DNA from 4 places in the Rhizobium sp. S163 genome. Region 3 is predicted to be linked to each of the others. Evidence: predicted binding sites of a transcription regulator. Region 3 holds the regulator's gene; each other region holds the start of a gene.
The links. The regulator PhoB, encoded in region 3, activates phosphate uptake and scavenging genes when phosphate is short. The targets are predictions, from matches to a motif close to TGTCATNNANCTGTCAT.
Positions count from the first base shown of each region.

Region 1: the regulator PhoB is predicted to act here: its motif matches at 4,258-4,274, upstream of QTL96_RS28670 (Orn/Lys/Arg decarboxylase N-terminal domain-containing protein).
Region 2: the regulator PhoB is predicted to act here: its motif matches at 2,484-2,500, upstream of QTL96_RS30845 (NAD-glutamate dehydrogenase).
Region 4: the regulator PhoB is predicted to act here: its motif matches at 1,223-1,239, upstream of ugpB (sn-glycerol-3-phosphate ABC transporter substrate-binding protein UgpB).

Region 1 covers NZ_JAUDSA010000037.1:354,724-362,005, forward strand. Annotated here, with positions in the region: gene QTL96_RS28655 (hypothetical protein) at 241-585, opposite strand; gene QTL96_RS28660 (CsbD family protein) at 640-831, opposite strand; gene QTL96_RS28665 (GNAT family N-acetyltransferase) at 1,272-1,832, opposite strand; gene QTL96_RS28670 (Orn/Lys/Arg decarboxylase N-terminal domain-containing protein) at 1,854-4,211, opposite strand; gene QTL96_RS28675 (MFS transporter) at 4,682-5,902, opposite strand; gene QTL96_RS28680 (hypothetical protein) at 6,286-6,555, shown strand; gene QTL96_RS28685 (ROK family protein) at 6,665-7,282, opposite strand, start outside.
Region 2 covers NZ_JAUDSA010000038.1:387,367-394,648, forward strand. Annotated here, with positions in the region: gene QTL96_RS30830 (lytic murein transglycosylase) at 1-768, shown strand, start outside; gene QTL96_RS30835 (carbonic anhydrase) at 844-1,485, opposite strand; gene pdxY (pyridoxal kinase PdxY) at 1,555-2,430, opposite strand; gene QTL96_RS30845 (NAD-glutamate dehydrogenase) at 2,676-7,282, shown strand, end outside.
Region 3 covers NZ_JAUDSA010000018.1:450,692-457,973, forward strand. Annotated here, with positions in the region: gene QTL96_RS17770 (substrate-binding domain-containing protein) at 168-1,202, shown strand; gene pstC (phosphate ABC transporter permease subunit PstC) at 1,356-2,837, shown strand; gene pstA (phosphate ABC transporter permease PstA) at 2,834-4,156, shown strand; gene pstB (phosphate ABC transporter ATP-binding protein PstB) at 4,171-4,986, shown strand; gene phoU (phosphate signaling complex protein PhoU) at 5,030-5,743, shown strand; gene phoB (phosphate regulon transcriptional regulator PhoB) at 5,780-6,463, shown strand; gene QTL96_RS17800 (GcrA family cell cycle regulator) at 6,546-7,091, opposite strand.
Region 4 covers NZ_JAUDSA010000018.1:254,784-262,065, reverse strand. Annotated here, with positions in the region: gene ugpB (sn-glycerol-3-phosphate ABC transporter substrate-binding protein UgpB) at 1-1,161, opposite strand, end outside; gene QTL96_RS16820 (YraN family protein) at 1,285-1,668, opposite strand; gene rsmI (16S rRNA (cytidine(1402)-2'-O)-methyltransferase) at 1,658-2,518, opposite strand; gene dnaN (DNA polymerase III subunit beta) at 2,942-4,060, shown strand; gene pmtA (phospholipid N-methyltransferase PmtA) at 4,170-4,766, shown strand; gene QTL96_RS16800 (histidine phosphatase family protein) at 4,768-5,355, shown strand; gene pyrF (orotidine-5'-phosphate decarboxylase) at 5,357-6,064, shown strand; gene QTL96_RS16790 (DUF1330 domain-containing protein) at 6,094-6,381, shown strand; gene QTL96_RS16785 (complex I NDUFA9 subunit family protein) at 6,491-7,282, shown strand, end outside.

The DNA of each region.
Region 1 (7,282 bases), on a different contig from region 3:
CTTTGAATGCGAGTGACGACTATCGCCGCCGCCTTCCAAAAGATAATCTGGACTTCGTGGCTAAGCTTGATCATCCGCGCCAAGTGTCGAAGACGAGCAACGTCAGCATCACAATGAAGAGGGCCAGCCCTATCACAGACCAGATAGATATCCCCCGTTTCTTTCCGGAGTCGGGAGTTCGCCGACCCTGGTAAGGCGTCTGGTCTGGCCTGCGATCGAACTTCGGGGGTTCTGCCACGTCTATTGCGCCGTGAAGAAGGTGAGGAGGACCTTGCCTTTTTCACCGAGGAGGCAAACGAAGCGGTCGGGTTTACCTGTCTGCTGTTTGCGACTGATGTACGCTTCGCCAAGGACGACGGTCTTCACTGGTACATCGCCGACCTTGGTATCCGCCTTGCTGACCGCAAGACTTTCAATGTCGAGAACGAGGTCCGTTATCTCCGGCGAACGCTCCTGAAGGGCGAGCAACCCGGTCGATTTACATGCGTCGACGGCCGGATCAGCAGGCGCCTGGCCCTGTGCCTGCGCGCTCCACGAAAACACTGCAAATCCCACGCTCCAAACAACCAGTTTTCTGATTTTCATTAGCTTTCCCAAAAGAAGTGCCCGCGCTAGCGCGGGCTGAAACATCGGTGGACATCAAGCCTTGTCGACGACCTTCTTCACAGCATCCTTAGCATCGCCCTTGGCTACCTGGGCCTTGCCCTTGGCTTCCTGAATGCTGCCCTTGACCTGCTCTTCGTGATTGCCGACCGCCTTGCCCGCGGCCTGGCGGGCCTTACCTGCGACTTCGTTTGCCGTGCCTTTGATTTTGTCTGCCGTGCTTCCCATGGTTGGATCTCCTCGGTTCGGGTTCCTCAGAAAAGCGCGGGTCGATATTTCGTTCCACGGGTTGACGACACCGCTGTAAAAATAGCTGTTCGATCGGTGGCGATCTGTGTGCTGCATCGCGGCGGTCAGCTTCGGGAGTAGACAACTCTCCAAGGTTAGCGGACGATAAGTTCAACAGCTTGCCTCGCCGCGTTGACGAGGCATTGTTCAATGTGCGTGATTGAGCTTGAAACTTCTCCGACGCATTGTCGCTTGCAACAGGCCGCGATGCGGGTGATCTGCCGACAAAAGATCAACTGCTAGCTAGGCTCGCAAGCCTGCCAGGTGGTGTCGTGCGACTTCTTCAGATCATGTGGTGGTAACCCGATCGTCCTAAGATCAGCCTAAACTCCAGCAGGCCTGAAGTCCGGCAACATTAAAAAGGTCCCGGTCACAAGCCTTCAGCGAGTGGATAAGGGCGGCGGGGGAGGCGGTGTGGTCGAACCGGTCCCTAGCGAACGCTGCACCATGACACTGTCGGCCCAGTGGCCGTAGCGGTATGCGACGGCCGGCAATAGGCCGACGCGCACGAAATTGAACCGCTCGTGTAGGGCAAGCGACGCCGTGTTATCGGCGTCGATGTAACCGATGATCTGTCGGAATCCTGCCGCAGCACAGGCGTCGATCAGCCCGCGGAGGAGCTGACTTCCGACCCCCTTGCCGATATGATCGTGATGCACATAGATCGAATGTTTGACGGTGTAGCGGTAGGCTGGGCGTTTGCGAAACAGCACGACATATGCATAGCCGACCACGGTCCCGTTGATGGTCGCAACAATATGCGGAAAGCGCCGGCTCTTCAGATTCTTGCGCCGCTCGCGCAGGTCGTCCGGCTCCGGCGTATCGCTGTCGTCGACACCCTCCTCGACCCCTCGACGAATATGCCGACGATAAATCGCCAGCATAGGTTCCACATCCGCGTCCCGTGAAGGGCGAATGGTTAATCCGCTGTCCTGTTCCATTGTCGATCCTGGCGTGCGCAATTATTCCGCGACCACATAGGTGTAGAGCCGAACTCGGCCCGATGCATCTGTCTCGCGATAGACACCTTGGATCTCGACATCAAACCCCGGGAAGGTGTTAAAGCAGGTTTCGAACATCTTGAGATAGTCGATCATCGGCTTTGCCGCGTCCGTCAGGCGTTCGCCTGGCACGATCGTCGCGATCCCAGGCGGATAGACCACGAACGGGGTGGTCGCAATGCGCCCCGCGATCTCATCGATCGGCAGGTAGTCGACGTCATTGCGCACCAGGCTGCGTGCTGCGTCGTGCGGTGACATGGCCATTGGCGGTAGGTGGGCGGCGGAAAACTGCTTCGTCTGCAGGGCGCTGACATTGGCATCGCGGAAGAAGCGGTGCAGATCACCGCAAAGATCGCGCAGACGCACGCCGGCATAGCGGCCTGGACGCCGGCGATAGAATTCCGGTATCACCTCTTCCAACAACGCATTTTCGTCATGCAGCTTCTTGAAGGCGACAAGCCCGCTGATCAGGGTCCCTGCCTTGCTGGCCTCGACGCCGGGTGTCAGCAGGAAGAGCAGGGAGTTGAGGTCATTCTTCTCAGCAACGATGCGGTTCTCACGAAGATATTGCGCCACGATCGGGGCAGGAATGCCATGTTCGGAATAGAGACCTGTCTTGCGGTCGAAGCCGGGCGTCAGCACCGTCAACTTATTGGGGTCCGTCATGGCAAACCCCTGCTCCATGCCGCTGAAACCATGCCAGGGCGCACCGGGGGTCAAGAGCCAAAATGCCGGGTTTGTCGCCAGTTGATCGGTGGCAATGCTCTCCCATGGTACATCGTGCGAGGCGCCGGGGCTTGCAACATCCGGGATCGAAACCCGATCAGGAACGAATGGTTCAAAAAACCATCGACGATCTGCACGTGGCTCCTTTTCCTCGAATTCACGCCGCACGGCGCGCATTTTCTTTCTAAGCTCGATCCCGAGGCGGATCGTATCGTCCCACAGCACTTCGCCGGACCGGCCCTTCATCATCTGCGCGCCGACATCAAGAGAGGCGAACAGGGGGTAGAAGGGCGAGGTGGAGGCGTGCTGCATGAAGCTTTCGTTGAAACGCCGATGCTCCACGCGCCGCTTCTGCCCTTCAATATGGCGATCCTTCATGTGGATCTGCGACGCTTGAGAAAAGCTAGCAAGCTGCTTGTGGGTAGACTGGGTGGCGATGATGCCGGGCGAGTCCGGGCCGAGATCGGCAAGCCCCATGGCGAAACGACCGGCATAAAGCGGGTGGAACTTCATGAACCCGGCCCAGGCTTCGTCGAACAGAATGTAGTCGCAAAGGTGACCGATGGATTTAAGGATCATCTCTGCATTATGGATGGTGCCGTCATAGGTGCATTGCTCGACGACGGCGACGCGGAATGGGCGCGGTTTTTGCCAGGCATCAATATCCTTGACGAGGGGATTGGCTCGAATGCGCTCTCGCAGTGCCGTCTCGTCCAGTGACGCATAGTCAATTGGGCCAATGAGACCGTGCGCATTGCGTTTGGTCGGCAGATAGATGGGAATGCCACCCGATATCATGAGCGCGCCATGGTGAGCGGCTTTATGGTTGTTTCGGTCAAACAGGACGAGGTCGCCATCCGTGACAAGGGCGGAAAGTGCAACCTTGTTTGAAGTGGATGTTCCGTTGAGTACGAAATAGGTCTTCTCTGCACCGAAGATTTTCGCTGCTTCCTTCTGCGCCGCCAGCGCTGGTCCCTCGTGGGTCAGGAGGTCACCGAGGTCGAGCACGGAATTGTCGAGGTCGTCGCGGAATACAGCTTCGCCGAGGTGCTCCATGAACACGCGGCCGATCGGGCTACGACTGTAGAACACGCCGCCATTATGGCCGGGACAGGTCCAAAGGTGGTTGCCTTCTTCGGCATAGTCGACAAGCGCACCGAAAAAAGGTGTCTTCAGCGTTTCGGCGTATTGCTTAAGACGGCTGATGAGGTTTTTCGCGATGAAAGCAGGTGTTTCCTCAGACAAGAAAACATAGCCATCTATGAAGTCGAGCACCTCGACGGGCACATCTTCGAAACGCTTGCCGCGGATTAGCAGGATGATAGGGAAATCCAGTCCGCGACGGCGCATCAGGTTTATTAGGTGAGAGGTCTTGCCTTCAAGACCCTTCTTGCCCCAGTCGACCATCATGCAGCCAATGGCGGCGTCGGTCTGGACGACGATCTCGGCGTCATCCAGATTGCGGGCACGAACCACTTCAAAGCCGGAACGCTCGATCTCCTGGATAATCTGTTTGTAACGAACGCCTTCCAGGTCATCGCTGTCGAAAGAGGGCGTTGCGAACAGGAAGTTAAAGCGTCTGAAATAATCCATGCCACAGCATCCAAGATTAATCGGACGCAACATGTCGCCTTATTTTATGACGGTGCTGTGACAATGGCGGGAAGTTCACCAGTAAGAGCAAGAAAGAAATGTTTGATCAGCACCTCAACCGCCCCTCACTCCTGCGGCGACCGTCGGAGTCTTTGGAACCTGCAATTTACTAAGTCGCGTCCAATAATCGCGCGCAAAAAAGACGCGTGCGCCCACCGCCTCCGCTTTTGTCGGATAAAATTCGAGCCCTCGTTCTCTGGCGCTCGCAACAAGCGTCAACTGCAGAAAAACGTTAACAGGTGGCAGACGGTGACTTGCACGTCTTCGGCTCGGTAGCTCTGAATATGAAGCTACCGTAGGCGGCTGCAGAGGCATTTCCGATCGCTGTCCAGTCGACACGGCCAGACTGGAGCGTGAATGATTGTTCGCAGGCAGCGATGTCGCAGCCGTTTCACGGTTTTGGGTTTCTTTTACAAGGAAGCTTTGGGGGCAAGGCGTGGCAGAAAGATTGCCAAGAAGCCTGCAATCGGAATGAAAGAGCAGATCTGATAAACCCCTTCGATTCCGATCTTGTCTGTCAGGCTGCCCAGAAATGCCGCGGCGATACCACCGATTGCGAAGTTTAGGCCGTAGAACATGCCGCCAATCAGACCAATACGCTTGGGCACAAGATCCATCGCGTAAATCATGATGGAGGCAAACGCGCTTGCCATGACAAGATTGATGCCAATCGTGAGTACGCCCGTCCAGAAAAGATCGGCGTAGGGCAGCAACATCGTCAAGGGCAGCGGCCCCAGGATCGAAATCCAGATAATCCGATATCTGCCGATCCGGTCCCCCACGATGCCGCCAAGTAGGACGCCTGCAGCCGAAGAGATGAAGAATACGAACAGCATCAACTGGGATGTCGACACAGATACGTCGAAGCGGTCGATAAGGTAGAAGGTGTAGAAGGACCGGAAGCTTTCAAGATAGGTCAGCTTCGATCCCATTAACAGCGTCAGAACAATGAGGCCGATGGTGACGGTCCTGCGAGTGTGTTCCTTTCGCCCGCCCTTGGCATTTGAACTGCGGGCCGCGGCCTCGAATTGGGACTGGATTGACCAATATTGACGAGCGCTCCATCCAAGAAGAAGCATGGCGAGCAAGACCGTTGATGAGAAGAAGACTAGACTGTGCCTGCCATTCGAGACAATGAAGATGGCCGCGCAGAGCGGACCAAGGGCGCCACCTATCTGTCCACCAACCTGAAAGATGCCTTGCGCCAGGCCTTGTCTCCCACCAGAGGCGTAACGTGCAGCGCGCGTAGCTTCCGGATGGAAGATCGATGAGCCGATTCCCACGAGCGTTACTGATGCCAAGATTAGGACGTATGATGATGCATAGGCGAGGCTGATTAGGCCCGCGAGCGTGAAGGCCATTCCGAATACGGCCGAGTAGGGCAGAGGATGGCGGTCAGTGTAGAGGCCGATTGCTGGCTGCAGCAACGCGCCTGCAATCTGGAACACCAGCGTTATGATGCCGATCTGCATGAAGTCGAGCGAGAAATCGGACTTCAATATAGGGTAGACGGCGGGAATGAGCGACTGGATGGTGTCGTTGCAGAGGTGAGACAGGCCCAACGACAACAGGACCAGCAGATGCACACGTGGCTGTGAAACGACGGACGGCGCCGTCTCCGAAACGCTCATTCTTTCCTCCAATGGGCAAGAAGCCCCACTCCCTCCCGATTTGTTTAATGAAGCGAAATGGGCCCGTCGAGCCCCTCCATCGAGACTGTCGCAATATTGGCCGGGCGCCCCCTATCTTTGCACCGACCTTTCTGTGTCGTTGTTTAGGCCGACTTGAGGATATGCGTCGTCTGCTTGCGGGTTCGCCGCGCTGATTTTCTGACGCCTTTCTCGGTAGTTGAGCCTGCACTTCGGTTTGTCAGGACGACAAGAAGGACCGGGATCATGTTCCCCAACCGAGAAACACAGATCGCCCGATCCCTTCCCATCGACCGTTTGGTTCCTACTTCCCGAAGTTCCTAGCTTGAGATGCCGCCAACGCGAGTAAATCCAGGAGGCTTGAAATGGCAGATAGGATGTCTGAGCGTGCGAAGGTTGACTTGGACGCCATCATACAACAGCTCTACAGCATCGCACCTGAGGTGGATAAGCTCGCTGCAATTTGCGGGAGAGCGTTGCAACAAAACGTGGATGCGGACGGCGACTATATCTCGCAACGATCTGTGAAGGCCCTTTCTGACATCCAGAAAGCAATCTCATTCTTGTACGTTTCGGGGCATGCGGCCATGACAGAGAGAGACCGTTTCTTCGGCGGACGGAAAATCGAGCCATGACATGCGATCTGGCCGAAAGAAATCAAATTTCAATTACGCTGGCCATTGTGTAATGTCGGGGCAGAAGTTTGCCCCTTTTTCCCATATTGCGGAATACCGGCAACCGACATCATAGGATAATGGTCGCGTCACTCCATAGCCGTTTCGCGCCGACAAACGCCAGTCGATTGTCACCACGTCGGCACCCATCTGGCAGCTCGTCCAACTCATCGACCTGACCTCCACCGATTACGATGTAGTCCGGTAGAAGAGCCGCCTGCAAACGGGCAACGACGTCAAAAACAGAAGCTTTCCATTTCTTCGCGCCCCTGCGTTCGAGGCCGCGCCTTCCCACGTAATCCTCAAAGGTGCCGTGTTTCTTGTATGGCAAGTGAGCAAGCTCAAGTGGCTGCCCAACATTTTCGATAACCATCGCTGAACCCAAGCCTGTTCCTAGACCTAGGAAAAGCAGCCTACCGCCTTCGTAGCTGCCAATCGCTTGCATCAGTGCATCGTTGACCAATTTAACCGGCTTTCCGAACGCCCCAGCGAAATCGAAATCTTTCCAACCGGAACCAAGGTTGACAGGCTCTAGTGACGGTCGATTGTTCTTGACCGGGCCGGGATAGCCAATCGACAGAACATCGAAGGAAATCCCCTCAGAGAGTTGTTTGATAGCGTCGACTGCGTGTTTCGCAGACAATGAAGCTCCCGACTTCACTTTGCGCTCGTCGTAGCCATCCTTCAT
Region 2 (7,282 bases), on a different contig from region 3:
CTTCCGGCAACGGCTGAAGCGGCACCACAGTGCAGCAACACCAGCGCGGGCTTCGACCAGTGGGTGGTTGCCTTCAAGCAGGAAGCCGCGGCCAACGGCGTCAGCCGTTCCGTTCTCGACAAGGCCTTCGCCAACGTCGTCTACAACAGACCGACCATCTCCGCCGACCGTGGCCAGAAGAGCTTCAAGCTCTCGTTTGATGCCTTCATGCAGAAGCGCGGTGGCCAGGCCATCATCTCGCGCGGCAAGGGCATGAAGCGCGCCAACGCAGCGCTCTTTGCCAACATCGAACGCAAGTACGGTGTTCCGGCCGGCCCCCTGATCGCGATCTGGGGCATGGAAACCGGCTTCGGCAGCTACATGGGCACCCAGCACACCATGTCTGCGGTCTCCACGCTCGCCTTCGACTGCCGCCGCACCGCCTATTTCACTGACCAGCTCTACGCAGCGCTTCAACTCGTCGGCGAAGGCTTCCTCAGCCCGCAGGCGCGCGGCGCCGCCCACGGCGAAATCGGTCAGACACAGTTTCTCCCGCGCAACGTCGTGCTCTACGGTGCAGATGGCGATGGTGACGGCCGGGTCGACATGGTCGGCTCACGCGCCGACGCTCTGGCCTCGACCGCGAACTTCCTGAAGGGCCACGGCTGGCGTCCGGGCGCCGGCTATCAGCCGGGCGAGCCGAACTTCGCAGCCATCTCCGGCTGGAACGCCGCAACGGTCTACCAGCAGGCAATCGCCTATATCGGCCAGCAGATCGACGCGAACTGATCCACACCTGATGATGAAATGGAAAAGGCGCCGCGGGAAACCGCAGCGCCTTTTTGCTTGTCTCGGATTTTAGTGTCAGACGTCAGGACGAATGAAGTCGCGCGTCTCTGCGTCCATGACCCACAATTCGCCGGTCGAAATATCGAACCAGGCGCCATGCAGCTGGATGTCACCTGCCTCTTCGCGCGCCTTGATCTCCGGAAATGTTCTGAGATTGTCGATCGAGTTGCGGATCGACACACGCTCCAGCGCGGTCTGGCGTTCGCCAGGGGTCATCACGTCATTGCTCTGGATCTGCTCGGCCGCCGGCCGCACCAGCGACATCCAGCGTCCAATGAAATCGCCAGGCGACAAAGGTTCGGCATCGGGATCGAGCGCCGCGCGGATACCACCGCAGCGACCGTGCCCCATGACGACGATATCGGTAACCTTCAGAGCCAGAACCGCGAACTCGAGTGCCGCCGAGGTCGCATGGAAATTGCTGTCAGGCTCGTAGGGCGGCACCATGTTGGCGACGTTGCGGACGACGAAGAGCTCGCCGGGTCCGGAATCGAAGATGAGCTCCGGCGCCGCGCGCGAGTCCGAACAGGCAATGACCAGCGTGCTCGGGCTCTGCCCGTGCTCCGCCAACGTCCTGTACCGGTCACGAGCGTCGGCATAACGCCCGCTCATGAAGTTGCGATAGCCGTCGAGAAGTGTATCTGGAAAACGCTGCATGATCTTCGATTACAGCGTGAACGATGCAAGATCAATATCGCAGCGCCAAATGCGTTAACGGCGCGGCCGCTAGCTCTTTCGCCGCTGCGCCGGGTGCAGCAGATGCCGCATCTGCACCATTGCCATTGGCGTCGACAGGCTGGAGGCGTCGTTTGCGAGCGTCAACTCATCGCTGCCGCGCTTCACCGCCCGGGCCAGCACCTCGTAGACGCTTGCCGTCGCCAACTGCAGCGCCTTCTCATCTTCCATGCCGGACTGGAGCCGCGACAGGAAAAGCGCGGCGAGAAGATCGCCCAACCCGTTTGGCGGATTGTCGATCAGCCGGTGCTCGGCAAACAGCGCGTGGCGGCCTGAGAGATAGAGGTTGCCCGTTCCACCAGCCATCATCGGCACCGCCGAGGTGACCAGCATGCGTGCAGGCCCAAGGGCGAGTGCCGCCTCCATGATCTCGGTGTTGCTCTCCAGCGGCGCGCCGGAAAGCCAGGCGAGTTCGTAGCGATTTGGGGTAGCCAGTGATGCCAGCGGGATCAGATGGTCCCGGATCGCCTCGGCCGTCGCCTCGGGAACATAAAGCCCGCCGAGATCGCCCATCACGGGATCGCAAACGTAGAACAGATCGGGATTTTGCTCCCTGAGCGCAGTGATCAACCGGCCGACGGAGCGGGCCTGCGCGGCATTGCCGAAATAGCCCGAAAGCACCGCCTTGACCTCGCCGATCCAGGGCGCGCGAATGAGATCGTCGATCGCCGCATCAAAATCGGCCTCCGCGAAGGTCAGCCGCGTCGAACGGCCGTGGCCTGGATGCCAGGGCAGAACGATGGTCGGCAGCGCCCATACTTGGTGGCCGAGCGTCTCGAGCGCGAAAACCGCCGCCCGATTGCCGACCGATCCACGAACGACGTGGCTCGATATGACGATGACCGTGCCTGCTGCATTCTGCGACATGTTTATCCGATCCGGGTTCCGATCCTCAGTTGATCGTCTTTTTGCTGCGCGACTGTCAACAACTCTTCATTCGGACGTGATCAAAGTTCTGGCGACGAAAATCACATTCGGATCATTTTTTACAGAATTGACGACATGCCGGCTAAATTCGCACGAAAACTGCGATCGACGTCCCTATTTTAGCAATTTTTCTGTCAAACCTTCTGCTAACCTGCGCGCAATCGAGAAAATGGGGGACACAGTCAATGGCTGCTCGAAACAATCCGAGACGGGAAAAGCAGATCGAGAGCGCGAACAAGATCGCGACGGCGATGGGCGAGCACTATCTCGCGCCGGATATCCTCTTCGGACGCGCCAGCGGCGACGATCTTGAATCCTACACGCCTGAAATGCTGGCGATTTCCGCCGTCCACTGCGCAGCCGAGCTTGCCGCCTGGACAGGCAACGCGCCGCACGTCACCGTCACCTCGCTCGACAATGTCGAGCCGGATGGCGTGGCGGTTTCGGTCCTGTCGGTGACCGATCACAACATGCCGTTCCTCTACGAATCGGTCATGGGTGAGGTGACGAGCAGCTACCGCGATCTCTTCATGGCGGTTCATCCCATTCTCGTCATGCAGCCCGGTCATCCGCCGGAACTCTATTCGCCGGATATGCCGGGCGAGCCGGCAAACCGCGTCAGCCACATCCAGCTGCACCTCGCCCCGCTCACCCCGGCGCAGTCCGCTGATCTGATCGAGCGGATCGAAATCGTCCTCGAACAGGTGCGCCTGTCGGTTTCCGATTGGAAACCGATGCTGGACAAGCTCGGCACCGCCATCGATGAACTGTCGTCGCGCAATGTCGGCCGCCGCAAGGCAGATCGCGACGAAGCCGTCGCTTTCCTGACATGGCTGCGCGACGCCAATTTCACCCTTCTGGGCATGCGCGAATATGTCTATTCCGGCAAAGGCTCGGATGCGAAGGTCGAGCGTGACAAGGGCACGGGGCTGGGCATCCTCTCAAATCCCGATGTCCTGGTGCTCCGGACCGGCCGCGACGCCGTCACCACGACGCCTGAAATCCTCGCCTTCCTTGATGGCCCAGAGTTCTTGATCGTCACGAAGGCGAACGTCAAATCCGTCGTCCACCGCCGCGCCTATATGGATTATGTCGGCGTGAAACGCTTCGACGAGAACGGCAATGTCACCGGCGAACTGCGCATCGTCGGCCTCTTCACCTCGACAGCCTATACGTCGCTCGCAACTGATATCCCGCTGCTACGCTCGAAGGTCGAGAAGGTGAAGGAGCATTTCGGCTTCGATCCGATGAGCCATTCCGGCCGCATGCTCGACAACACGCTGGAATCCTACCCGCGAGACGATCTCTTCCAGATCGACACCGCCCTGCTCGCCACCTTCGCCGAACAGATCAACGATCTCACAGACCGACCGCGCGTGCGGGTGTTGCCGCGCATCGATCACTTCGATCGTTTCGTCTCCGTCATCGTCTACGTGCCGCGCGAGGAATATGATTCAATCGTCCGCGAGAAGATCGGCACCTACCTCAAGACCATCTATGATGGCCGCGTCTCGGCCTATTACCCGGCTTTCCCCGAAGGCGGCGTCGCGCGCGTCCATTTCATCATCGGACGCTCCGGCGGAAAGACCCCGCGCATTCCTCAGGCAAAGCTCGAAGAAGCGATCCGCGCCATCACGGCCCGCTGGGACGACCGCTTCGAAATGCTTGCCGGTCCGAAGGCGCCAAAGATCAAGGTCAGCAACGCCTACCAGGATCTCTTCCCGCCGGAAGAAACCTTCGCCGACTTCGCCGACATCGTCGCCTGCGCCACGGGCGAGCAGATCCGCATCGAATTCTACACGCGCATCAAGGATGGCGTGTCGCTGCTCTGCCTGAAGATCTTCCACTTCAATGGCCAGCTCGCGCTCTCCCGCCGCGTTCCGCTCCTCGAGAACCTCGGTTTCAGCGTAATCAGCGAAGGCACCTTCGACATCAACGTGACGCTGGCCGACGGCAGCGAGAAGCTGGTGGTGCTGCATGACATGGAACTTGAGGCCCAAAGCGGCGCCGAGATCGATCTGCAGCAGCATGGAGCCGCGCTGGAAGAAGCCTTCCTGTTCGCCTTTGCCGGCGTCATCGACAACGACAACTTCAATCGCCTGATCATCTCGGCAGGCCTGTCGGCCCGCGAGACAAGCGTCTTGCGCGCCTACTCGCGCTATCTCCGTCAGGCCGGCATCGCCTATTCGCAGGATTACATCGCAACGACGCTGGATAAATACCCGGCTATCTCCTCGCTCATCTTCCGCCTATTCCACGACGGCCTGGACCCGAAGCTGACCGAGAAGAACAGGATCAAAAAGGCGACCGATCTTCACGCCAAGATCGAGACCGCGCTGTCGGACGTTCCAAGCCTTGATGACGACCGTATCCTGCGCCGCTATGTCAACGTGGTCGACTCGACGCTGCGCACCAACTACTTCCAGCGCAATCCCGATGGTTCCGCAAAGGCGATGCTGGCCTTCAAGCTCGATCCGCATCTGATCGACGGCCTGCCGGCGCCGAAGCCGTTCCGCGAGATGTTCGTCTACGGCGTCGAGGTCGAGGGCGTTCACCTGCGCTTCGGCCGGGTAGCGCGCGGCGGCCTCCGCTGGTCGGATCGCGCCGAGGATTATCGCACCGAGGTGCTCGGCCTCGTAAAGGCGCAGCAGGTTAAGAACGCCGTGATCGTGCCTGTCGGCGCCAAGGGCGGCTTCTATCCGAAGAAGCTCCCTGTCGGCGGCAATCGCGACGAGATCTTCAATGCCGGGCGTGAAGCCTACAAGACCTACATCCGCACGCTGCTCTCGATCACCGACAACATTTCCGGCACCGAAATCATCCCGCCTGAAAACACGGTACGGCTCGATGGCGACGATCCGTATTTCGTCGTCGCCGCCGACAAGGGCACGGCAACTTTCTCCGATACCGCGAATGCGCTGGCGCAGGAAGCCGGCTTCTGGCTCGACGATGCTTTCGCATCGGGTGGCTCCGCCGGCTACGATCACAAGAAGATGGGCATCACCGCGCGCGGCGCCTGGGAAACGGTGAAGCGCCATTTCCGCGAGATGGACATCGACATCCAGACGACGCCGTTCACCGTCGCCGGCGTTGGCGACATGTCGGGCGACGTCTTCGGCAACGGCATGCTGCTCTCGCCGAAGATCCGGCTCTTGGCAGCCTTCGACCACCGCGACATCTTCATCGATCCCGATCCTGACATGGCCAAGACCTTGGCGGAGCGTCAGCGGCTGTTCAATCTGCCGCGCTCGAGCTGGCAGGATTTCGACAAGAACCTGCTCTCGAAGGGCGGCATGATCATCTCGCGCTCGGCGAAATCGGTGACGCTCACCGCGCAGGCCGCCGCCGCGATCGGCATGGACAAGACGGTCGCGACGCCGTTTGAAGTCATGACCGCGATCCTGAAAAGCCCTGTCGACCTGCTATGGTTCGGCGGCATCGGCACCTATGTGAAGGCGACAGCCGAAACCGATACCGACGTCGGCGACCGCGCAAACGACCCCATCCGCATCAGCGCCGACGAGGTGCGCGCCAAGGTGATCGGCGAGGGCGCGAACCTCGGCGTCACCCAGCGCGGCCGCATCGCCTATGGCCTGAAGGGCGGGCGCTGCAATTCCGATGCGATCGACAACTCGGCCGGCGTCAACACCTCGGACGTCGAAGTGAACATCAAGATCGCGCTCGCAGCCGCCATGCACGACGACCGGCTGACGCGGCAGAAGCGTGACCAGCTGCTGTCCTCGATGACCGATGAAGTCAGCAAACTGGTGCTGCGCAACAACTACCTGCAGTCGCTCGCCATCTCACTGACCGAGCGCAAGGGCACCGGGAACGGCCTCGAGCTCACCCGCTTCATGGGTGTGCTGGAGACCGCCAAGCAGCTTAACCGCAAGGTCGAGACGCTCCCCGACGACACCACCATGGCCGAACGCTACGCCGCCAACAGACCCCTTACGCGGCCTGAGATCGGCGTCCTCTTGTCCTACGCCAAGATCGTTCTCTTCGACGCGATCGCGGCAAGCGATCTGCCGGATGATCCTTACTTCGAAGCGACGCTCTCGCAATACTTCCCGGCCAAGATGCGCAAGTCCAACGCTTCGGATATCGCCAACCACCGCCTGAAGCGCGAGATCGTGGCGACCGTGCTGGCCAACGAGGCGATCAACCGCGGCGGCCCGAGCTTTGCCGTCAGCATGATGGACGCGACAGCCGCTTCGGCACCCGAAGTGGTGCGCGCCGCCATCATCGCCCGCGACGGCTTCGATCTGAGCCGGCTTTGGAGCGAGACGGATGCGCTCGACGGCCGGATTTCCGGTCAGATGCAGAACCGCATCTACGAGGAAATCAGCCATATCTTCACCGTCCTGACGCGTCTGCTGTTGAAGATGCAGATGGCCAAGGGTGACATCGCCGAGACCATCGACAGGCTTCGCGCGGCCTTCAAGAAGCTGCAGCCGGTCTTCGCCAATCAGGTCGTTCCCGAACTCGAGGCGCGCCAGACCGAGTATCAGGCCGCCGGCGTGCCGGACAAGCTTTCGGCCGAGATCGCGCATCTGATCGGCTTCGCGCTCGTGCCTGAGATCATGCAGATCGCGGAACGCACGGGCGAGCCGCTGATCCGCGCCGCCGAGAGCTATTTCGCGGTCAGCCAGACCTTCCGGATCGGCCGGCTGCTGGCAGCCGGCAGCCGTATCACCACTTCGGATCACTACGAAAACCTGGCGCTGGCGCGAAGCCTCGACCAGATCGCGACCGCGCGCCGCGATATCGTGAGCTCCGCGCTCTCAAACAA
Region 3 (7,282 bases):
GATTTTGTCTATGATTTTCAATTGCATAGACTGTCATAAATGTTTCACTGAACTGACATAAAAGCTCTTGTCATCAGAGGCTAAAGAATGCGTGCCGCTGACAGAGACGGCACCGTCAAAGGGCCGTTCAGGCCCCACCCAGACAGTTATAAGCCCGGGAGACTATTATGAACGCTTTTAAACTCACGGTCGCTGCACTTGCTGCTTCCGCCGCTTTCGCAGGCGCGGCTGTTGCTCGCGACCAGGTCCAGGTCAGTGGTTCGTCCACCGTTCTGCCTTACGCCAAGATCGTTGCCGAAACTTTCGGCGAAACCTTCAAGGACTTCAAGACGCCGGTCGTTGAATCCGGTGGCACCGGCGCTGGCCTCAAGGAATTCTGCAAGGGCGTAGGCCCTGACACGATCGACGTTGCCAACGCTTCGCGTCCGATCAACGCCAAGGAACTGGAAGCCTGCAAGACCGCCGGCGTTACCGACATCCAGGAAGTCAAGATCGGCTACGACGGCATCGTCTTCGCAACCGACTCGTCCAACCCTGACGTCGCTTACGAGCCGGCCGACCTCTACAAGGCTCTCGCCGCTCAGGTTGTTGTCGACGGCAAGCTCGTCGCAAACCCCTACAAGAAGTGGTCTGAAGTCAACTCGAAGCTCCCGGCTGTTGATATCGCTGCCTACATCCCCGGCGAAAAGCACGGCACCCGCGAAGTGTTCGAACTGAACGTTCTCGCTGCTGGCTGCAAGGATAGCGGCGCTCTCGACGTGATCTCCAAGGAAATCGCTGACAAGGCTGCCCAGAGCAAGGCTTGCGTTGCAGTTCGTAAGGACGGCGCTGCAGTCGACATCGACGGCGATTATCCGGAAACGCTGGCACGCATCGCTGCCAACAAGACCGGTGTTGGCGTATTCGGCCTCTCCTTCTACGAAAACAACGCCGACAAGCTGAAGGTCGCTACCGTCAAGGGTATCGTTCCGAGCCCGGAAACGATCGCTGACGGCACCTACCCGGTTTCCCGTCCGCTGTTCTTCTACGTCAAGAAGGCTCACCTGGGCGTTATCCCGGGCCTGAAGGAATACGTAAACTTCTTCGTATCCGACCAGATGGTTGGCCCTGACAGCCCGCTCGTCGAGTACGGCCTGGTTGCTGCTCCGGACGCTGAGCGCGAAGCGACCCGCAAGGCAGTCGAAGACGGCAAGACCATGTAATAAACTTTGCCGGCGCGATCCAAAGGGTCGCGCCGGCATCGCCTTTGTCCGCTCTAAGGGAGCGGTAAAGCTGAACTACTCCATGATTGGAAGCCGAGATGGCCGAAGCGCCGTTTCGCTCTTGGGGGCCGAGGGCCTGGGGGACCTTAACGAATGAGTACATCCGTCTTACTCTTGTGCCTCGTTGTGCTTGGCGCGGTTGCCTTTGTGGCAGCACGCAGCCGCGCGACGGCGCTTGCCGGAGGTAAATCCTCGGCGCTGCACTCCCGGCCTGGCTACTACGGTGCCTATGCCGCAATCTGGGCTATCCTGCCTGCGCTCATCGTTCTGTGCGCCTGGCTTGCGATTAGCCCCTCCATTATCGAATCCTCCGTTCGCGGCGGCTTTCCTGAAGACGTCAAGGCTCAGTCTGCGGCTCAGCAGAACCTGAACTACGGCATGGTCAGCGCCATCGCCCGAGGTTTGCCTCAGCTCGCGAGCGAAGACGTTGCCGCAGGCGTCGGCGATCCCGCCGGTCTCCAGGCCAAGCTCGCCGCCAAGGGCGTTCCGCTCGCCGGCGTGCCGCAGCCTTACATGATCGAAGGCGCGCAGAAGCTGAACACCGAGAGCGGCATCAGCCGCTTGATCATGACGCTGGTCGTTCTCGCGCTCGGCGTTGCCGGTGGCTTCTATGCCCTGCGCGAAGTCGCTCCCCGTTTCCGGGCCCGCAACCGCGTCGAGCGCGTCATGCTCTGGGGGCTGCTGCTTGCATCCTCCATCGCCATCCTGACCACGGTCGGTATCGTGATGTCGATGCTGACGGAAGCCGCTCACTTCTTCGCTGAAGTTCCAGCCGCCGACTTCTTCTTCGGCACCGTCTGGGATCCGCGCTTTGCCGGCGCCGGCAGCTCGTCCTTCGGCCAGTTCGGTCTCATCCCGCTGCTGCTCGGAACGCTCTACATCGGCTTCGTCGCCATGCTGGTCGCCGTTCCGGTCGGTCTCTTCGCGGCCATCTACATGGCGGAATACGCGGCTCCCAAGGTTCGCGGTATCGCCAAGCCGCTGCTCGAAGTGCTTGCCGGTATCCCGACCATCGTCTACGGCTTCTTCGCCCTCATCACCGTCGGCCCGTTCCTGCGCGACCTCTCGTCCCAGGTGAACGGCCTTCTGACCGGCGACTACAGCAACTTCATCCAGGCACAGAGCGTTCTGACCGCCGGTATCGTCATGGGCATCATGCTGATCCCATACGTCTCCTCGCTGTCTGACGATATCATCACCGCCGTGCCGCGCGCCCTGCGTGACGGTTCGCTCGGTCTCGGTGCCACGCGTTCGGAAACGATCAAGAAGGTCGTTCTCCCCGCCGCCCTGCCGGGTATCGTCGGCGCTCTCTTGATGACCGCCTCGCGCGCCATCGGCGAGACCATGATCGTCGTGCTTGCAGCCGGTGTTGCCGCCCGCATCCAGATCAATCCCTTCGAGCCGATGACGACGGTGACGGTCAAGATCGTCAACCAGCTGACGGGTGACCTTGAGTTCACCTCGCCGCAGACGCTGGTTGCCTTCGCGCTTGGCATCACGCTGTTCTTCATCACGCTTTGCCTTAACATCTACGCGCTCTTCATTGTGCGCAAATACCGGGAGCAGTACGAATGACGGACGTTGTTTCCTCCGGACAGGGCGTCGTCGTCTCCAAGGCGCCGGCCCGCCGCGACATCGGCATCAAGCGTCGCTACGCCGCCGAACGCCGCTTCCAGGCCTATGGCATCGCTGCCATCTCCTTCGGTCTGATCTTCCTGGCCATCCTGCTCACGACGGTTATCCGTCAGGGCTACACGGCCTTCGCGCAGACCTCGATCACCCTGCCGATCGAGTTCTCCGAAAAGGTGCTCGACCCCAACAACAAGCGCGCCACCGACCCGTCGGTGCTGATCGCCGCCAACTATCCGGTGCTGATCCGCGACGCCATGGTCAAGACGCTCGGCATCAACGCCCAAAGCCGTCCGGAAACGCGTGACGCCACCGCGATGATCTCCAAGGGTGCGCCGATCGTGCTCCGCGACATGGTCGTTGCCGATCCGTCGCTGATCGGCAAGACGGTCAACGTCACGCTTCTCGCAGACGCCAACGTCGACTCGGCCAACAAGGGCCAGATCGACCTGACGGTTGACGAGAAGAACCGCAAGGTCAACGACCGCCAGGTCGGCTGGATGCAGCAGATGGCAGCCAGCGGCACGCTCCACAAGGAGTTCAACACCGGCCTCTTCGTCAACGGCAACTCCAGCCGTCCGGAAGCCGCGGGTCTCGGCGTCGCCCTCATCGGTTCGCTCTACCTGATGCTGATCGTTCTTGCCCTGTCGCTGCCGATCGGCGTCGCCGCTTCGATCTACCTCGAAGAGTTCGCGCCGAAGAACAAGCTGACCGACCTGATCGAGGTGAACATCAACAACCTCGCGGCCGTTCCCTCGATCGTCTACGGTCTGCTCGGTCTCGCCGTCTTCATCAACTTCGCAGGCCTGCCGCGCTCCGCGTCGTTGGTCGGCGGTCTGGTGCTGACGCTGATGACGCTGCCGACTATCATCATCGCCACCCGCGCGGCACTGCGCGCCGTGCCCCCTTCGATCCGCGCGGCCGCTCTCGGCCTCGGCGCCTCGAAGATGCAGATGGTGTTCCATCACGTCCTGCCGCTGGCAATGCCTGGCATCCTGACCGGCACCATCATCGGTCTGGCGCATGCGCTCGGTGAAACCGCGCCGCTGCTCCTGATCGGCATGGTCGCCTTCGTTGCCAATGCGCCTGCCACCCCGATGGATCCCTCCACGGCTCTGCCGGTGCAGGTTTACATGTGGGCAAACGAAGCCGAACGCGCCTTTGTCGAGCGCACGTCCGGCGCCATCATCGTCCTGCTCCTGTTCCTGATCGTCATGAACCTCGGAGCCATCCTCTTGCGTCGTCGCTTTGAGCGCCGCTGGTAAACGGAGTAAACATCATGAACATGTTGACGGAAGCAGCAGTTGAGAAGGCGCTAGACCAGAAGATGAATACCATTCCGTATAAAATGATTGGCCAGGACGTCTCGGTTTACTACGGCGAGAAGCGTGCGCTTTTCGATGTGAAGCTGAACATCCGCGAAAACACCGTGACGGCTCTCATCGGTCCGTCGGGCTGCGGCAAGTCCACCTTCCTGCGCAGCCTGAACCGCATGAACGACACGATCGACAATTGCCGCGTCACCGGCAAGATCACGCTCGATGGCGATGATATCTACGATCCGGATATCGACGTCGTCGAACTGCGCGCCCGCGTCGGCATGGTGTTCCAGAAGCCGAACCCATTCCCGAAGTCGATCTACGAGAACGTCGCCTACGGCCCGCGCATCCACGGTCTCGCCAAGGCGAAGGCCGACATGGACGTCATCGTCGAGCAGAGCCTGCAGCGCGCCGGCCTGTGGAACGAGGTCAAGGACCGCGTGCATGAAGGCGGCACCGGCCTCTCGGGTGGTCAGCAGCAGCGTCTGTGCATCGCCCGCGCGATTGCCGTTAGCCCTGAAGTCATCCTCATGGACGAGCCCTGCTCGGCGCTTGACCCGATCGCGACCGCCAAGGTCGAGGAGCTCATCCACGAGCTGCGCGAGGCCTACACGATCGTCATCGTTACGCACTCGATGCAGCAGGCAGCCCGCGTTTCGCAGCGCACCGCCATGTTCCACCTCGGCAACCTCGTCGAGGAGAACGATACAGACAAGATGTTCACCAACCCGGATGATCCGCGCACCCAGGATTACATCATGGGCCGCTTCGGCTGATCTCCGAAACCGGTAAACCTCAGGACATTCAAGGATAAGCCCCATGGCATCGACACATATCTATTCCGCCTATGACGATGATCTCAAGTTCCTGACGCGCCGCATCTCCGAAATGGGCGGCCTCGCGGAACAGATGGTCGGCGACGCCGTTCGCGCGCTCGTCAACGGCGACACTTCGCTCGCCCAGAAGGTCATCTCCGACGACGTGATCCTCGATCACGCCGAGCGCGAGATCGGCGAAAAGGCGATCATCACCATCGCCCGCCGCCAGCCGATGGCCGCCGACCTTCGCGAAATCATGGGCTCGATCCGCATCGCGGCCGATCTCGAGCGCGTCGGCGATCTTGGCAAGAACACCGCCAAGCGCGTCATCGCTGTCCAGAGCACCGGCGTTCCGCGCAAGCTCGCCCGTGGCCTCGAGCATCTCTCCGAACTGGCGCTCGTCCAGCTCAAGGAAGTTCTCGACGTCTACACCAGCCGCGTTGCCGACCGCGCCAAGTCGATCCGCGAGCGCGACGAGGAAATCGACGCGATGTACACCTCGCTGTTCCGCGAGATGCTGACCTACATGATGGAAGATCCGCGCAACATCACCAGCTGCACGCATCTTCTCTTCTGCGCCAAGAACATCGAGCGCATCGGCGACCACGCCACCAACATCGCAGAGACCATCTACTACATGGCTACCGGCGCCCAGCCGGAAGGCGAGCGTCCGAAGGACGACACCGCCAACACCGTCGGCGCGGTCACGGAATAAGCGTTCCGGACCCACGCCCCCAGGAGACCGAGACGAATGATCCCAAGAGTAGCAGTCGTTGAAGACGAAGAAGCACTGAGCGTGCTTCTTCGCTATAACCTTGAGGCCGAAGGCTTCGAAGTCGATACCATCCTTCGCGGTGACGAGGCCGAAATCCGGCTGCAGGAACGCACGCCTGATCTTTTGATCCTCGATTGGATGCTGCCCGGCGTATCCGGCATCGAGCTCTGCCGTCGCCTGCGCATGCGCCCGGAGACGGAGCGCCTGCCGATCATCATGCTGACCGCCCGTGGCGAGGAAAGCGAACGCGTTCGCGGCCTGTCGACCGGCGCCGACGACTATGTCGTCAAGCCGTTCTCGACGCCTGAGCTCGTCGCCCGCGTCAAGGCGATGCTGCGCCGCGCCAAGCCGGAAGTGCTCTCCTCGCTGCTGAAGTGCGGCGATATCGAGCTCGATCGCGAAACCCATCGCGTTCACCGCAAGAGCCGCGAAGTCCGCCTCGGACCGACCGAATTCCGCCTGCTGGAATTCCTGATGTCGTCGCCCGGCCGCGTCTTCTCGCGCTCGCAGCTGCTCGATGGCGTCTGGGGCCATGACATCTATGTCGACGAACGCACCGTAGACGTTCACGTCGGCCGCCTGCGCAAGGCGCTCAACTTCTCGAACATGCAGGATGTGATCCGCACCGTTCGCGGCGCCGGTTATTCGATGGAAGCGTAAGGCGCTTCCATTTCATACGATCCAACGAAAAACGGGCCCCGCGAGGGCCCGTTTTCTTTTGTTCCTTATCCGGCTTTCCGGGTCATGCGACCCGGTTGGCTGCCTTGCGGCGCTCGTTGACCGGCTGGTAGGCCATGCGCTGGTGGTAGGTGCAGTATGGCGAGTTGTCGGGGGACTCGCAGCCGCAGAAGTGGAAGTCATCCGTCAGCGGATCGCCGACCGGCCACTTGCACGTGCGCTCGGTCAGTTCCGTAAGGCCGAGACGGCGCGAGATCGGAACGACAACGTTGGAGGCTGGACGGTAACGGACTTCCTCGATCGCATCGATATCCATCTCTTCCTTGAGAGCCACTGCGCCCTGCGGGCGGGCAACGGCGCGGCTTGGCGAGATGCGTGCGGAATTGAAATTGCTGGCAGGGCGGGGGGTCGAAACCGCCGGGCGCTTCGGCGCCCGCGTCGCCGTCGTCGTGCCGCCGGCCTTGGCGCGGCCAGGCAGGTTCAGGCGGTGGACCTTGCCGATGACGGCGTTGCGGCTTACACCGCCAAGTTGTGCCGCAATCTGGCTGGCGCTCAGGCCTTCGGCCCAAAGCTTCTTCAGTCTTTCAACGCGCTCGTCTGTCCAGTTCATGCCCTGTCTCCGCCTTATTGCGTTGGTGTAGGCAGAATCCTTCACCCATGGCACGGACGTGTCCGGACCAAGAAACGCTTGCTCGATTTTGGTGACTAGTTCCGCCGCATGCAGTCTAGTAATTGAGTTTTAACCTAGAGTGAGGGCGACTCCGTGACAAGAGTCGGTTGAATCGCGGCGAATCGATTTCT
Region 4 (7,282 bases), 200 kb from region 3:
TTCGGACGGCGTGCCGCGCATGATCTGCTTGATGGCGATGTCAGAACCGGCGTTCTTTTCGTAGTAGCCCTGCTTCTGACCAAGCTCGTAAGCAGCATTGGTGATCGGCAGGTAGCCGGTGAACTGGTGCCAATCTGCCTGGACTTCAGGCTGCGACAGGTAGGTGAAGAACTTGGCGGCGCCCTTGTAGACAGCCTTGTCCTTCTGACCGTTCAGAACCCACAGCGTTGCGCCGCCGATGATCGAGTTCTTCGGATCCTGGGTGACCGTGTCGTCGTAAGGCATCGGCGCGAAGCCGACCTTGAAGTCCTTGGCGTTGTTGATGACGCCGGCGCGCGAAGCGGACGAGTTCATGTAGGCTGCGCACTGCTGCGAATAGAAGAGCGGAGCAGCGTCGGCACCGGCGCTCGGGCCGCCGTACTTGTAGACGCCTTCATCCTGCCAGGTCTTCAGGTGATCCCAGAACTTGGCCTGGTTCGGACCATTGAAGGTGAACTCGGCGTTCATGCCGCCGAAGCCGTTCTGCTGGGTGCCGTAAGGCAGGTTCTGGATGGCGGAGTAGTTTTCCAGGCCAACCCAGGTCGCGCCGTAGGACATAGTGAAGCCGCACTTGGCAGCGCCGGAGGAGACGATCTTCTTGCCCATTTCGGCAAGCTCGGCCCAGGTCTTCGGAGCGACTTCAGGATCAAGGCCGGCCTTCTTGAAGACGTCCTTGTTGTAGTAGAGGATCGGGGTCGACGAGTTGAACGGCATCGACAGGATGTTGCCCTCAGCGTCGGAATAGTAGCCGACGACAGGCGCCAGGAACTTCGACGGATCCCAAGGCTCACCCTCGTCCTTCATCAGCTGGTAGACCGGGTAGACGGCGCCCTTGGCGGCCATCATGGTGCCGGTGCCGACTTCGAAAACCTGAACGATGGCGGGCTGCTGGCCGGCGCGGAAAGCGGCGATAGCGGCCGTCAGCGTCTCGGGATAGGTGCCCTTGTAAACAGGAACGATCTTGTATTCGCTCTGGCTGTCGTTGAACTTCTGGGCAACTTCCTCGAGCTTCTTGCCAAGCTCGCCACCCATGGCGTGCCACCAGGTCACTTCTGTTGCAGCGAAGGACGCGGAAGCGGACAAAGCAACCGCAGCAGCGGCCAATGAAATCGACTTAAACATGAAAAACCCTCTCCACCGTTGTTGGCGTGAGGACGCAATAGAGGCCTATTGTGACGCCTCCTTAACAGTTTTGTGACGCGCCGATTACAAATTCCGAAGAATTTACTCAGCTAACGAAAGCAATCAGAACGCATCGCGCAAATGGACCGGCCATCGCCCGGGCAAGATGGCGACGATGTCGTAGCGTTGAGACAGGCGGGCCTGGTCGCGCTGGCGGGCGAGCCAGAGATCGCTGGCGCCGCGGATGCGGGTTTGCGCGAGATGCGAGACGGCATCGACGGCCGCGCCCTCGTCGCGACGCGCCTTCACCTCGACGAAGATTGCCAGGTCGCCCTTGCGGGCGATGATGTCGATCTCGCCGAGCCGCGTGCGATAGCGCAGCGCGACGATGCGGTAGCCTTTGAGAATGAGATAGAAAGCGGCGATGTATTCGGAGACATGACCCCGACGCAGTGCCTTGCGGCGAAGACCCTTCTGATGCGGGTCCGTAGCGTCGTTACCTGACATCGCCCGCCTTTCGGTCGAGAAGGCGCTGATAGAGCTCCTTGCGGGGGAGACCGGTGATGCGGGCGGCCTCGGCGGCCGCCTTGGCGGTCGGAAGCGTTTGCGAGAGATCGGCCAAGATAGCGTCGATATCCGTCTCCTCGATGGCGCGCTCCGGTGCCGGGCCGATGACGAGGACGATCTCGCCTTTGACGTTGTCGACATCGGCATAGTGAGCGGCGAGCTCTGCGAGCGTGCCCCGGCGGAACTCCTCGTAGCTCTTGGTGAGCTCGCGGCAGACGGAAGCCGGGCGATCACCGCCGAGAACGTCGGCGGCGGCAATGAGCGTGGCGCCGATGCGGTGCGGGGATTCGAAGAACATCAGCGTCGCAGGCGTGGCGGCGAATTCAGACAGGCGATCGCGGCGGGCCTTGTCCTTGGTGGGCAGGAAACCGGCAAAGAGGAAGGCATCGTTCGGAAGGCCGGAGCCGACAAGCGCTGCCAGCGGCGCCGAGGCGCCGGGGATCGGGATCACCCGATAGCCGGCTTCGATCGCCGATTGCGCGAGGCGATAACCGGGGTCGGAGACCAGCGGGGTGCCGGCATCGGAGACCAGCGCCACGGATTTCCCCGCCTCGAGCGCGGCAAGCAGGCGAGGTCCGGCCTCGTCGGCATTGTGCTCATGATAGGCGTAGGGGCGGTTCTGGATGCCGTAGCGATCGAGCAGCACGCGGGTGACGCGGGTATCCTCGCAGGCGAGGACATCAGCACCGGCGAGCGTTTCCAGCGCGCGCAGCGTTATGTCGCCGAGATTGCCGATCGGCGTCGCGACGAGATAGAGGCCGGGCTCCTGCGGGCGGGCGGGAACGGCCATGTTGTGCAGGCGGAAGCTGCGCTGCCTGCCGCCCTCTGTCGTCGCGTCGTCATTGCTCAAGATATGTCTGCCCTTTCTGGCTTCCGGCCTTTATGGGCGACACCTTTCTCTTCGGCAAGGGGGCGCGGAGCTGCCAGAGGCGGCGCCTCGGTCAGCGCGGGGCCAGTCCGGGGCATTTCCGGGGCCAGTTGGGGCGAGTTAGGGGCGGGTCTGGGGCTAGCTGGGGGCAAGTCCGGCGATTTCTGTGAGCATCTGCAGCGAAATCGGCAATTGCGCGAACGCACGCTCTCGCCCCTCTTGCATTCATCCGCAAAATTCTGCCATTTTGCGCGTCCAATCCTCCGATCCCAGCTTTTGGGAAAGGCATTATTCAGGCGCGTTCAAGCGCGCCCGGGCAGTAACGGTCGAAAGCGGTAGCATCCCATGCGTATTACTATTGAGCGGTCCAACCTTTTGAAGTCGCTGAACCACGTTCACCGCGTGGTTGAACGCCGCAACACGATCCCGATCCTGTCGAACATCCTGCTGCGCGCCGATGGCCAGAACCTCGACATGAAGGCGACCGACCTCGATCTGGAAGTGACGGAAGCCACGCCCGCCAACGTTGAGCAGCCCGGCGCCACCACGGTTCCCGCCCATCTTCTCTACGACATCGTGCGCAAGCTTTCCGACGGCTCGGAAGTTCTGCTCGCCACCAGCCAGGATGGCGGCTCGATGACGGTTCAGTCCGGTCGTTCGAAGTTCTCGCTGCAGTGCCTGCCGGAATCCGACTTCCCGGATCTCACGGCCGGCACCTTCACGCACACCTTCAAGCTGAAGGCGACGGATCTGAAGATGTTGATCGATCGCACCCAGTTCGCGATCTCGACGGAAGAGACCCGCTACTATCTGAACGGCATCTTCTTCCACACGATCGAAAGCGAAGGCGATCTGAAGCTGCGCGCCGTCGCCACCGACGGCCACCGCCTGGCGCGCGCCGACGTCAACGCTCCCTCGGGCTCCGAGGGCATGCCTGGCATCATCATTCCGCGCAAGACGGTCGGCGAACTGCAGAAGCTGGTCGACAATCCGGAAGCGATGGTCACGGTCGAAGTTTCCGACGCCAAGATCCGCCTTTCCATCGGCTCGATCGTCATGACCTCGAAGCTGATCGACGGCACCTTCCCCGATTACCAGCGCGTCATCCCGACCGGCAACGACAAGGAAATGCGCGTCGATTGCACGAGCTTCGCGCAGGCCGTCGACCGCGTCTCGACCATCTCGTCGGAACGCGGCCGCGCCGTGAAGCTGGCGCTTTCGGACGGACAGTTGCTGCTCACCGTCAACAACCCGGATTCGGGCAGCGCCACGGAAGAAGTGGCCGTCGGCTACGACACCGACGCCATGGAAATCGGCTTCAACGCCAAATACCTGCTCGATATCACCGCGCAGCTTTCCGGCGATCAGGCGATCTTCCTTCTTGCCGACGCCGGCTCGCCGACGCTCATTCGCGACACCGCCGGCGACGACGCCCTTTACGTGCTGATGCCGATGCGCGTGTAGCGCGTCGCATTTGCCGTTCAAACTTTGTCAATTGCGACGCTCTGCCTTGTTTTAGCGCCGTATTGCCTGCACATAAGCATGCAGCATGTGCTGCACGAAGGAGAACGGCATGGGTGGCTTGCGCCTCAAGGAACGGCTGGGCAAGAAATTCGACGAGGAGATCCGGTTTTTCAAGGGGATGATGCAGGGGCCGAAGACCGTCGGCTCGATCGTGCCGACGTCGTCGATCACGGCGAAGAAGATGGCAAGCGTCATCAACCCGAACTCCGGCCTGCCGGTTCTCGAACTCGGGCCCGGCACCGGCGCCATCACCAAGGCCATCCTGCAGCGTGGCGTGAAGCCTGAAAACCTCGTCGCCATCGAATATTCGACCGACTTCTACGAACATCTGGTGCGGCTCTATCCCGGCGTGAACGTCATCAACGGCGACGCCTTCAATCTCGACAAGACGCTGGCCCATATGGATGGGCAGAAATTCGACAGCGTCGTTTCCGCCGTGCCGCTTTTGAACTTCCCGATGCAGGCGCGCATCGCCATGCTGGAAAGCGTACTGGACCGGCTGCCGGCTGGACGCCCCTTCGTGCAGATTTCTTACGGCCCGGTTTCGCCGATCATCGCGCGACCGGAGCGCTACCATATCCAGCACTTCGACTTCATCGTCCGCAACATTCCGCCGGCGCAGCTCTGGATCTACCGCCGAGGCTGAAGTGTTCGGTCTCTACATCACCCACCCGCAAGTGAAGATCGACGCCGCCGTTCCGGTGCCCAAATGGGGCTTGTCGGATGTCGGCGCCGCACGCGCGCGGCTGGCGGCGGATAACCCATGGGCGTCGCAATTGCGACGTATCGTCAGCAGCGACGAGACCAAGGCGATCGAGACGGCCGCCATTCTGGCTGCGCCCTCGGGCGTTTCCGTCGAGATCGTCGAGGAGATGCACGAGAACGACCGCTCCGCGACCGGCTTCCTGCCTCCATCAGAATTCGAGAAGGCGGCGGACTGGTTCTTCGCCAATCCGGAGAAGAGCTTCAACGGATGGGAGCGGGCGATCGATGCACAGCTGCGGATCGTATCCAACGTCGAGCGCATTCTCTCCACGCACGATACCAGTCTGCCGATCGCATTCGTCGGCCATGGCGGCGTGGGGACGCTTCTGAAGTGTCACCTTGAAGGCCGGCCGATCGGGCGGGATCGCGACCAGCCCGGTGGCGGCGGCAATCTCTATTGTTTCCGTCTTGCGGATCGGCGCCTATCATGCGACTGGACGCCTATCGAAGACTGGCAGGGATGGATGTGAGATGGACGCGCGCGAACGGTTGATCATCGGACTGGATGTTCCAACACTCGGTGAAGCCGAAAAGATGGTCGCGACGCTCGGCGATACGGTCTCCTTCTACAAGATCGGCTACCAGTTGGTGTTTGCCGGCGGATTGGAATTCGCCCGCGACCTTGCCAAGGACGGCAAGAAAGTCTTCCTCGACATGAAGCTGCTCGACATCGACAACACGGTCGCCTCGGGCGTCGAAAACATCGCCAAGATGGGCATGTCGATGCTGACGCTGCACGCCTATCCGAAGGCGATGCGCGCCGCCGTCGAGGCAGCCAAGGGCTCGGGCCTCTGCCTGCTTGGCGTCACGGTGCTGACCTCGATGGACGAGGCCGACCTCACCGAGGCCGGCTACAGCGGCGATCCCCGCTCGCTGGTGCTGCGCCGCGCCGAACAGGCGCGCGAAGCCGGCATGGGCGGCATCGTCTGCTCGGCCGAGGAATCTGCTGTCGTGCGCGAAGTCGTCGGCCCAGGCATGGCGATCGTTACACCAGGCATTCGCCCAAGCGGCAGCGAGCGCGGCGACCAGAAGCGTGTGATGACGCCCTATGACGCGCTGAAGGCCGGCTCGACGCATCTCGTCGTCGGCCGCCCGATCGTCAAGGCGCCGGAGCCGAAGGTCGCGGCCAAGGCCATTCTCGACGAGATGGTCAGCGCGCTCTGGCCCGCCAATCGCTGATCCTACGACATAAACCAGGAGGAGACACCATGGCCAAGGGATACTGGATCGCTCGCGTAGATGTGCGCGATACCGAGCGCTACAAGGATTATGTCGCCGCCGCCAAGCCGGCCTTCGAGAAATACGGCGCCAATTTCCTCGCCCGCGGCGGCGCGTTGACCGAGCTCGAGGGCAAGGCGCGGGCGCGCAACGTCGTCATCGAGTTCCCGTCGATGCAGCATGCGGTGGATTGCTACAACTCGCCTGAATACCAGATCGCCGCCAAGATCCGCCAGGAAGTGGCCGACGCGGAAATGGTTGTCGTCGAAGGCGTTTGAGGCAGATCAAAGTCGTGGCAAGCGTGGTGCGATAGGTCTTTTCGTCGCACCCTGATTGGGCTAAGACGAGATCACCCGCCAATCACATCAGCCTTCCGAGGAACCTGCCATGACCCTTGCCAACCTGCCGCCACTCGTCACCGTGTTCGGAGGCTCCGGCTTCGTTGGCAGGCACGTCGTACGCGCGCTGGCCAAGCGCGGCTACCGCATCCGGGTTGCCGTGCGCCGCCCCGATCTCGCCGGCTTCCTGCAGCCGCTCGGCAATGTCGGCCAGATCTCCTTCGTGCAGGCCAACCTGCGCTACCGCCAGTCGGTCGACCGCGCCGTCGAAGGTGCGTCCTACGTCGTCAACTGTGTCGGCATCCTGTTTGAAAGCGGCCGCAACTCGTTTGAGGCCGTCCAGGAATTCGGCGGTCGTGCCGTGGCCGAAGCCGCGCGCGGCGTCGGCGCCAAGCTGGTCCACATCTCGGCGATCGGCGCCAACGCCAACTCCGATTCGTCCTACGCACGCACCAAGGGCCGCGCCGAAGCCGCGATCCACTCGATCGCGCCCGACGCCATCATCTACCGTCCGTCGATCGTGTTCGGTCCGGAAGACGGCTTCTTCAACAAGTTCGCCGGCATGGCGCGCTCGGCACCGTTTCTGCCGCTGATCGGCGGCGGCAAGACGAAGCTGCAGCCGGTCTACGTCATGGACGTCGCCGAGGCCGTGGCCAAGGCTGTCGAAGGCAAGGTTGCCGGCGGCAAGATCTACGAACTCGGCGGCCCGGAAGTGCTGACCTTCCGCCAGTGTCTCGAAGCGGTGCTGAAGTCGACCGCGCGCACCAACCCGCTGGTCTCGCTTCCCTTCGGCGTTGCCTCGCTGATCGGCAGCGTTGCCTCCATGATCCCGCTGATCGCC